Regions from separate parts of the Streptomyces sp. GS7 genome, predicted to be linked through region 1. Evidence: predicted binding sites of a transcription regulator. Region 1 holds the regulator's gene; the other holds the start of a gene.

What was found. Region 1 encodes HrcA, which represses chaperone genes, less so after heat shock. Its sites were predicted from a motif close to TTNGCACTCNGNNNNNCNGAGTGCNAA; they were not measured.
Region 2: the regulator HrcA is predicted to act here: its motif matches at 2,508-2,534, upstream of groL (chaperonin GroEL).

The regions. Positions count from the first base shown of each region.
Region 1 is NZ_CP047146.1:1,550,077-1,554,813, forward strand. It holds gene GR130_RS06475 (DUF1876 domain-containing protein) at 36-311, opposite strand; gene GR130_RS06480 (DUF3097 domain-containing protein) at 386-1,219, opposite strand; gene GR130_RS06485 (MBL fold metallo-hydrolase) at 1,355-2,089, opposite strand; gene hrcA (heat-inducible transcriptional repressor HrcA) at 2,355-3,371, shown strand; gene dnaJ (molecular chaperone DnaJ) at 3,372-4,511, shown strand; gene GR130_RS06500 (nitronate monooxygenase) at 4,599-4,737, shown strand, end outside.
Region 2 is NZ_CP047146.1:8,290,910-8,295,646, forward strand. It holds gene GR130_RS35950 (PP2C family protein-serine/threonine phosphatase) at 1-192, shown strand, start outside; gene groL (chaperonin GroEL) at 758-2,380, opposite strand; gene GR130_RS35960 (cold-shock protein) at 2,790-2,993, opposite strand; gene GR130_RS35965 (MoaD/ThiS family protein) at 3,435-3,713, opposite strand; gene thrC (threonine synthase) at 3,787-4,737, opposite strand, start outside.

The sequences.
Region 1 (4,737 bases):
AGTGGATCAGTGGGCCAGCGGGCCAGCGGGGCACGTCAGTGGGTCAGCGGGCGTGACTGCCGCCCCGACTCCTGGTCGATCTCGTCGTGGGCCTTGGTCAGCAGCTGCATCGCCATGTCGTTGAGCGCCCGTGCGCCCGCGACCTCCTCGCCGACCCGGGGCTGGTTCCCGTCGGCGGGGTGGCGGCTGGCATAACCATGGGACCGCACCTCGGTCCCGTCGGGCAGCCGGACCAGCGCGGCGGCCCGGGTGCGGTGGGTGTCCTCCTCGAATTCCAGCTCGACATGCCATCCGACAACGGTCTTCAACATGACGGTCACCTCCGGAATCGCTGCTACCAGAGTGCGCTCGCCACGGCCCCGGCGCACCACATGCCCCGGGCCCGCTACGCCCCCTCCGGGGCCGTCACGAAGTCGATCAGTTCCTCGACCCGCCCCAGCAGGGCCGGCTCCAGGTCCTTGTACGACCGCACGCCGGAGAGGATCCGCTGCCAGGCCGCGCCGGTGTTCTCCGGCCAGCCCAGCGCCCGGCACACCCCGGTCTTCCAGTCCTGGCCGCGCGGTACGGCCGGCCACGCCGCGATGCCCACCGAGGACGGCTTCACGGCCTCCCAGACGTCGATGTACGGGTGGCCGACGACCAGCGCGTGCGCACCGGTCACCTCGGCCGCGATCCGGGACTCCTTCGAGCCGGGCACGAGATGGTCGACCAGGACGCCGAGCCGGGCGTCCGGGCCGGGGGAGAAGGCGCGGACGATCGCCGGGAGGTCGTCGATGCCCTCCAGATATTCCACGACCACGCCCTCGATGCGCAGGTCGTCGCCCCAGACGCGCTCGACCAGTTCGGCGTCGTGCCGCCCCTCCACGTAGATGCGGCCGGCCCGCGCGACCCGGGCGCGGGCGCCGGGGACCGCGATCGACCCGGAGGCGGTCCGCGCCGGACCGCTCGGCGCGGGGCGGCTCCGGGGGCGTACGAGCGTGACGACCCTGCCCTCCAGGAGGAAGCCGCGCGGCGCCATCGGGAAGACCCGCTGCTTGCCGAACCGGTCCTCCAGCGTGACCGTCGGACCCTCGGCGGTCTTCTCGCAGCGGATCACCGCGCCGCAGTAGCCGGTGGTGACCTCCTCGACGACCAGATCGGGATCGGCGGGCACTTCGGGCGCCGGCTGCTGCCTCTTCCACGGGGGAGTGAGGTCGGGGCGGTAGCGCTTGCTCTGCATGAGGGCCTGTTCTGTGGACGGACTTCTGCGGGCCGACCGGCCTGACCGGCCGGACCGGTGGGACTGACCGACCGGCCGGACCGGTGGGCGGAAGGGGGGGAGCGGCGGAAGCGGAGAGCGGTGCGGGGCGGCGGCTCAGGACGGCGGCGGGCCGAAGCGGGCGGCGAGGGCGTCGCGCTGGGCGCGCACGAAGCGGGCGTCGACGACGGCGCCGTGGCCTGGCACGTACACCGCGTCCTCGCCGCCCAGGGCGAGCAGCCGGTCCAGGGCGGCGGGCCACTGCTGGGGGAGCGCGTCCGGCCCGGCCTGCGGCTCGCCCGACTCCTCCACCAGGTCACCGCAGAAGACGATCTCCGGGGAACCGTGCCGGCCGGGCACCAGGACGGCCAGGTCGTGCGCGGAGTGGCCGGGGCCGACGTTGGCCAGCAGCACCTGCCGGTCGCCGAGGTCGACGGTCAGCTCGCCGTGGACGTGGTGGTGCGGCGCGACCAGCAGGTCGGCGGCCTCCGCGGCGGCGTCCCGGTCGACGCCGTGCCGCACCGCGGAGTGCCGGAGCTCGTCCTTGCTGCGCAGCAGCAGCTCGCCCAGGCCGGCCGCGCCGAACACCTCGACGCCCGCGAAGGCGGCGGTGCCCAGCACATGGTCGAAGTGCGGGTGGGTCAGTGCGATGTGCGTCACGTCGCGGCCCAGTACGCCGCGGATCGTACGGCGCAGTTCGGCGCCGTCGCGGAGGGTGGCGCCGGTGTCGACGATCATGACCCCGGCGGTGCCGGCGATCACCCCGACCGTCTCGTCCCAGCCGGGCATCCGGCGCCGGACGACACCGTCGTCGAGCTGTTCCCAGCCTGCCTCTTCCCATGCAGTGCGCATACCGAGACGCTAGCGCCATCGCGATAGCGTTGCGCGACGGTCGGCCGTTCCGGCGGCCCGGACCGGGTGCCGGCCGGGGAGCGGTCGGGGGGCGCCGAGGGGCGCTCCCGGGGTCGGACTCCGCGGCCCCGGGCAACTCCCCACCACGCCCGCCCTTGCCGCATCCGTGCTACCCGGCCGTACACTTACTGGGTCTGGCACTCGGCTGAGGTGAGTGCCAGGAGAGACGACACACGGCGGGACGGCCGGACTGGAGGTGCGCGGGATGCTCAGCGAACGCAGGCTCGAAGTGCTGCGCGCCATCGTCCAGGACTACGTCGGCACGGAGGAGCCGGTCGGCTCCAAGGCGCTCACCGAGCGCCACAAGCTGGGGGTCTCCCCGGCCACCGTGCGCAACGACATGGCGGCCCTGGAGGACGAGGGTTTCATCGCCCAGCCGCACACCAGCGCCGGGCGGATCCCGACCGACAAGGGATACCGCCTCTTCGTCGACAGGCTGGCCGGCGTCAAGCCGCTGTCCAGCCCGGAGCGGCGCGCCATCCAGAATTTCCTGGACGGCGCCGTCGACCTCGACGACGTGGTCGGCCGGACGGTCCGGCTCCTGGCGCAGCTGACCCGGCAGGTCGCGGTCGTGCAGTACCCCTCCCTGACGCGGTCCACGGTCCGGCACGTCGAGCTGCTGGCGCTGGCCCCGGCGCGGCTGATGCTGGTGCTGATCACGGACACCGGACGGGTCGAGCAGCGGCTGGTCGACTGCCAGTCGCCGTTCGGCGAGATGTCCCTGGCGGACCTGCGGGCGCGGCTCAACAGCCGTGTCGTCGGGCGGCGGTTCACGGACGTGCCGCAGCTGGTGCAGGATCTTCCGGAGTCCTTCGAGCAGGACGACCGCGGCACGGTCTCGACAGTACTGTCGGTGTTGCTGGAGACTCTGGTGGAGGAGACCGAGGAGCGGCTGATGATCGGCGGTACCGCCAATCTCACGCGCTTCGGGCATGATTTCCCACTGACCATCCGGCCGGTGTTGGAGGCCCTTGAGGAGCATGTGGTGCTGCTCAAGCTGCTCGGGGAGGCCAAGGACTCGGGCATGACCGTACGTATCGGGCATGAGAATGCTCATGAGGGCCTGACGTCCACCTCGGTCGTCGCCGTCGGCTACGGTTCGGGCGACGAGGCCGTCGCAAAAATGGGCGTGGTCGGACCGACCCGCATGGACTACCCCGGAACGATGGGAGCGGTACGCGCAGTGGCACGTTACGTCGGACAGATCCTGGCGGAGTCGTAAGTGGCCACGGACTACTACGCGGTCCTGGGCGTACGGCGCGATGCCTCGCAGGACGAGATCAAGAAGGCATTCCGGCGGCTGGCGCGCGAGCTGCACCCGGACGTCAACCCGGACCCCAAGACCCAGGAGCGGTTCAAGGAGATCAACGCCGCTTACGAGGTCCTCTCCGACCCGCAGAAGAAGCAGGTCTACGACCTCGGCGGCGATCCCCTGTCGCAGTCCGGCGGTGCCGGCGGCGGCGCGGGCGGCTTCGGCGCGGGCTTCGGCAACTTCTCCGACATCATGGACGCGTTCTTCGGCACGGCGTCGCAGCGCGGACCGCGCTCGCGGACCCGCCGCGGCCAGGACGCGATGATCCGCCTCGATGTCGAGCTGAGCGAATCGGCGTTCGGCACGACCAAGGACATCCAGGTCGACACCGCCGTGGTCTGCACGACCTGCAGCGGTGAGGGCGCGGCGCCCGGGACGTCGGCGCAGACCTGCGACATGTGCCGCGGCCGCGGTGAGGTCTCGCAGGTCACCCGGTCCTTCCTCGGCCAGGTCATGACCTCCCGGCCGTGCCCGCAGTGCCAGGGCTTCGGCACGGTCGTGCCGACCCCGTGCCCCGAGTGCGCGGGCGACGGCCGGATCCGCTCGCGCCGTACGCTCACGGTCAAGATCCCGGCCGGCGTCGACAACGGCACCCGCATCCAGCTGGCCGGTGAGGGCGAGGTCGGCCCCGGCGGCGGCCCCGCCGGCGACCTCTACGTCGAGATCCACGAGCTGCCCCACGCGGTCTTCCAGCGGCGCGGCGACGATCTGCACTGCACGGTGACCATCCCGATGACGGCGGCGGCGCTGGGCACGAAGTGCCCGCTGGAGACGCTGGACGGGATGGAGGAGGTCGACGTCCGGCCCGGCACCCAGTCCGGCCAGTCGATCCCGCTGCACCAGCGGGGCGTGACGCATCTGCGCGGCGGCGGCCGGGGCGACCTGATCGTCCATGTCGAGGTCCAGACCCCGACGAAGCTCGACCCCGAGCAGGAGGAACTCCTGCGCCGCCTGGCCAAGCTGCGTGGCGAGGAGCGTCCCACCGGGCAGTTCCAGCCCGGCCAGCAGGGCCTCTTCTCCCGCCTGAAGGACGCGTTCAACGGGCGGTAGGCACACGGTGTACCCCGGCCGGCCGTTCCGCACTTCGAGGCGGTGCCCCGGTTCGGGGCAGGGCGGTGGGCGTGACACGATGTGGTCATGCCCACCGCGCTCACCGATCTCTGCCGTCACCCCATCGTGCAGGCCCCGATGGCGGGCGGCGCCTCCGGGTCCGAGCTGGCCGCGGCGGTCTGCCAGGCCGGCGGGCTCGGCTTCCTCGCCGCCGGCTACAAGACCG
Region 2 (4,737 bases), 6.7 Mb from region 1:
CTCGCGCTGTACACCGACGGCCTGATCGAACGCCGCCGCGAAGACATCGACACCGGCCTCGCGCGGCTCGCCGATTCCCTGGCTCGCCACCAGGCGGCCGCCCCCGAAACCCTCGCCGACGCCCTGCTGGCCGACCTGCTCCCGCCCGGCGGAGTCACCGACGACACCGCCCTGGTCATCGAGCGCCTATGACCCGGCCTGCCACCTCCGCGGCAGCGCGCTCCGTGCGGACCACATCGGCGCCTGAGCACGGGATGGGCCTCCTGGAGCGCTGATCGGCTTCCCAAGATGGCAGAAGTCACGCCTCGGGGGCGTGTGTTGGGCGTGCCCTGGACAGCACAGCGTCCGGGTGGAGTCAACGGTGGTCGGTGGGTCGGAAAGGAACCCGGAGTGTGCGTCGGCGCGGCGGTCGTCTGCGCGGCCGTCTCCGGATCGCCGGGTCGTCACCGGATCGCCGGCCGGCGCCACGGCACCTGGCTCCTCGACCGCCTGCCGCAACACCGCCGCGCTGCCGTGACCCCGAGCCGCCGGCCGCCATGCCGCCGTGCCCATGTCGCCGTGCCCGCCCGGGAGTTCCGGGCGGGCACGGCGGACGAACACACAGGCGGAACACACGGACGCGAGGCACGCGGGAACGGAACGCACGCGGGAACGGAACGGCGGAATGCGGGGAGGGGGAAACGCCGCCGGGGCGGTACCCCCTGGGAGAGGAGGTACCGCCCCGGCGAACGAGCGGACGGAGATCAACCGAAGTCGATCAGAAGTCCATGTCACCGCCCGGCATGCCGCCCGGAGCGGCCGCAGCGGCCTTCTCCGGCTTGTCGGCGATGACGGCCTCGGTGGTGAGGAACAGCGCGGCGATCGACGCGGCGTTCTGCAGCGCGGAGCGCGTCACCTTGGCCGGGTCGATGATGCCCTCGGCGATCATGTCGACGTACTCGCCGGTCGCGGCGTTCAGGCCGTGGCCCGGGGTCAGGTTGCGCACCTTCTCCACGATGACGCCGCCCTCAAGGCCGGCGTTCACGGAGATCTGCTTGAGCGGGGCCTCCAGGGCCAGCTTGACGGCGGCGGCACCGGTGGCCTCGTCGCCGTCCAGCTCCAGCTTCTCGAAGACCGAGGAAGCCTGCAGCAGGGCCACGCCACCGCCGGCGACGATGCCCTCCTCGACGGCCGCCTTCGCGTTGCGAACGGCGTCCTCGATGCGGTGCTTGCGCTCCTTGAGCTCGACCTCGGTCGCGGCACCGGCCTTGATGACGGCCACGCCGCCGGCCAGCTTCGCGAGGCGCTCCTGGAGCTTCTCGCGGTCGTAGTCCGAGTCGCTGTTCTCGATCTCGGCGCGGATCTGGTTGACCCGGCCCTGAACCTGCTCGCTGTCGCCGGCACCGTCGACGATGGTGGTCTCGTCCTTGGTGATGACGACCTTGCGGGCGCGGCCGAGCAGGTCGAGACCGGCGTTCTCCAGCTTGAGGCCGACCTCCTCGGAGATGACGGTGCCACCGGTGAGGATGGCGATGTCGCCGAGCATGGCCTTGCGGCGGTCACCGAAGCCCGGGGCCTTGACGGCGACGGACTTGAAGGTGCCACGGATCTTGTTGACGACCAGGGTCGACAGGGCCTCGCCCTCGACGTCCTCGGCGATGATCAGCAGCGGCTTGCCGGACTGCATGACCTTCTCCAGGAGCGGCAGCAGGTCCTTCACGCTGCCGATCTTGGAGTTGACGATGAGGATGTAGGGGTCCTCGAGGGCCGCCTCCATGCGCTCCATGTCGGTCGCGAAGTACGCCGAGATGTAGCCCTTGTCGAAGCGCATACCCTCGGTGAGCTCCAGCTCCAGACCGAAGGTCTGGGACTCCTCGACGGTGATGACGCCTTCCTTGCCGACCTTGTCCATCGCCTCGGCGATCAGCTCGCCGATCTGCGGGTCGGCGGCGGAGATGGACGCGGTGGAGGCGATCTGCTCCTTGGTCTCGATCTCCTTGGCCTGGTCGAGCAGCGCACCGGAGACGGCCTCGACGGCCTTCTCGATGCCGCGCTTCAGGGCCATCGGGTTGGCGCCGGCGGCGACGTTGCGCAGGCCCTCGCGAACCAGCGCCTGGGCGAGGACGGTCGCGGTCGTCGTGCCGTCACCGGCGACGTCGTCCGTCTTCTTCGCGACCTCCTTGACCAGCTCGGCGCCGATCTTCTCGTACGGGTCCTCCAGCTCGATCTCCTTGGCGATGGAGACACCATCGTTGGTGATCGTGGGGGCGCCCCACTTCTTCTCAAGGACGACGTTGCGGCCCTTGGGGCCGAGGGTGACCTTGACGGCGTCGGCGAGCTGGTTCATACCGCGCTCAAGGCCGCGCCGCGCCTCCTCGTCGAACGCGATGATCTTGGCCATGTGAAGTGGTCCTCCCGGACTGGGGTGGAGAAAGCTCGGACCGCGCTGGCGCCCGCGACGGACGGCCTGCATGCCTTGTGGTTCCTTGCCCCACCCGGCCTGCGGGCCTCACCGACCCGGTCCATATTCAGCACTCTCACGGGGAGAGTGCTAACGCAATGATTAGCACTCGACCCTGTCGAGTGCAAGCGCCCACCGACCCGTCCACACTCCCGAGCCCGCCCCGTGCGCCCGCCCCGCCCCGGCCGCGCGCCGTGCGCCGCCTCGGACCCGCGCGCCGGGGGCCCGCCGCGCGCCCGTCGGTACATCCGCACCCCGGCGGGCAGCGGCAGGCAGCAGAAGGGCAGCAGGAAGGCCCGCACCCCATGGGTAGGGTGCGGGCCTTCCCGACGCGCAGTCGGTCGCCGCCTCAGGCGCTGACCCGAACCATGTCCGCCTGCGGCCCCTTCTGGCCCTGCGAGATCTCGAATTCGACCCGCTGACCCTCCTCAAGGGTGCGGTAACCGTCCATCTGGATCGCGCTGTAGTGGACGAATACATCCGCACCACCGTCGACCGCGATGAAGCCGTACCCCTTCTCCGCGTTGAACCACTTGACGGTGCCCTGAGCCATGCCTAACTCCCCTATTACTGGCCCTTGCGCAGGACCGCACTCCGCGGACCCGGGTCAGACCTCACCCCGCGAATGGGGGTGTGCGCCGGAACGCGTCGACCGCCGCTGAATGTATCTGGACCGATGCCCAGCGCAACAGGTCAATCGGACGAGAATTCTGGCGGCAGGGAATCGGCAATATGACCGGAAGTCGCAATTTTCCGGTGCAATTCGGGCCGGGAATAAGCCGCGTAGGCGACAAAAGCTGCACACGGTTTGGGCACAACTCACCGCGGTCTCATATGCGTTCGGCACGCGCGCGGAGATAGGCCGAGAGGGATCGCCCCAATGGTATCCCCTTTCACAACGCGGAATTGCCCCGTCCGTTTATGCCGGACGGGGCAATTTCGGTCAAGCAACGCAAGAGTTGGCGCAAATTAGGCGCCAAATGCGGCAGATCGCTCAGCAGCCTCCGGCGACCGCGGGAATGATCGAAACGCCCGCACCGTCCGGGGTGGGGGTCTGAAGGCCCTGCTCGAAGCGGACGTCGTCGTCATTGACGTAGACGTTCACGAACCGGCGGAGCTTGCCCGCGTCGTCCAGCACACGGGCCGCGATGCCCTGGTGGTTCTTCTCCAGGTCGGAGATCACCTCGGAGAGGGTCGCGCCCTCGGCGGCCACCTCGGCCGCGCCGCCGGTGTACGTACGGAGGATGGTGGGGATGCGGACCTTGACGCTCATGGTTCTGCCTTCCAGCGGGTGCGGGGTAGGACTGGGGGAGCTGCCCGGCGGCAGCGTAGGGGCGAAAGCGGGCTCAGCCGGCCAGGCCGGCCGTGCGGAACGCGTCCAGGTCGGGGCGGATGGTGGCCGTGGGACCGGCGGCGACGGCGTCGAGGGTCTTCAGGCCGTCACCGGTGTTCAGCACGACCGTGGTCAGCGACGGGTCGAGCACACCGTCCTCGATCAGCTTCCTGGTCACGCCGACGGTCACCCCGCCCGCGGTCTCCGCGAAGATCCCCTCCGTACGGGCCAGCAGCCTGATCGCGTCCACGATCTGCTCGTCGTCGACGTCCTCGACCGCACCGCCCGTACGGCGTGCGATGTCGAGCACGTACGGACCGTCGGCCGGGTTGCCGATCGCCAGCGACTTGGCGATGGTGTTCGGCTTCTGCGGCCGTACGACGTCGTGCCCGGCCTTGAAGGCGGCCGACACCGGCGAGCAGCCCTCGGCCTGCGCACCGAAGATCTTGTACGGCCGGTCCTCGACGAGGCCGAGGGCGATCAGCTCCTTGAGCCCCTTGTCGATCTTGGTGAGCTGGGAGCCGGAGGCGATCGGGATGACGATCTGGTCCGGCAGCCGCCAGCCCAGCTGCTCGCAGATCTCGTACGCCAGCGTCTTGGAGCCCTCGCCGTAGTACGGGCGGAGGTTGACGTTGACGAAGCCCCAGCCCTCGCCCAGCGGGTCGCCGATGAGTTCCGAGCAGAAGCGGTTGACGTCGTCGTAGTTGCCCTCGATGCCGACCAGGTCGCCGCCGTAGACCGCGGCCATCACGACCTTGCCGGCCTCCAGGTCGTGCGGGATGAAGACGCAGGACTTGAGGCCCGCGCGGCGCGCCGCGGCGCCGACCGCACCGGCCAGGTTGCCGGTCGAGGAGCAGGAGAGGGTGGTGAAGCCGAAGGCGCGGGCGGCCTCGACGGCGATCGCGACGACCCGGTCCTTGAAGGAGTGGGTCGGGTTGCCGGAGTCGTCCTTCACGTACAGGCC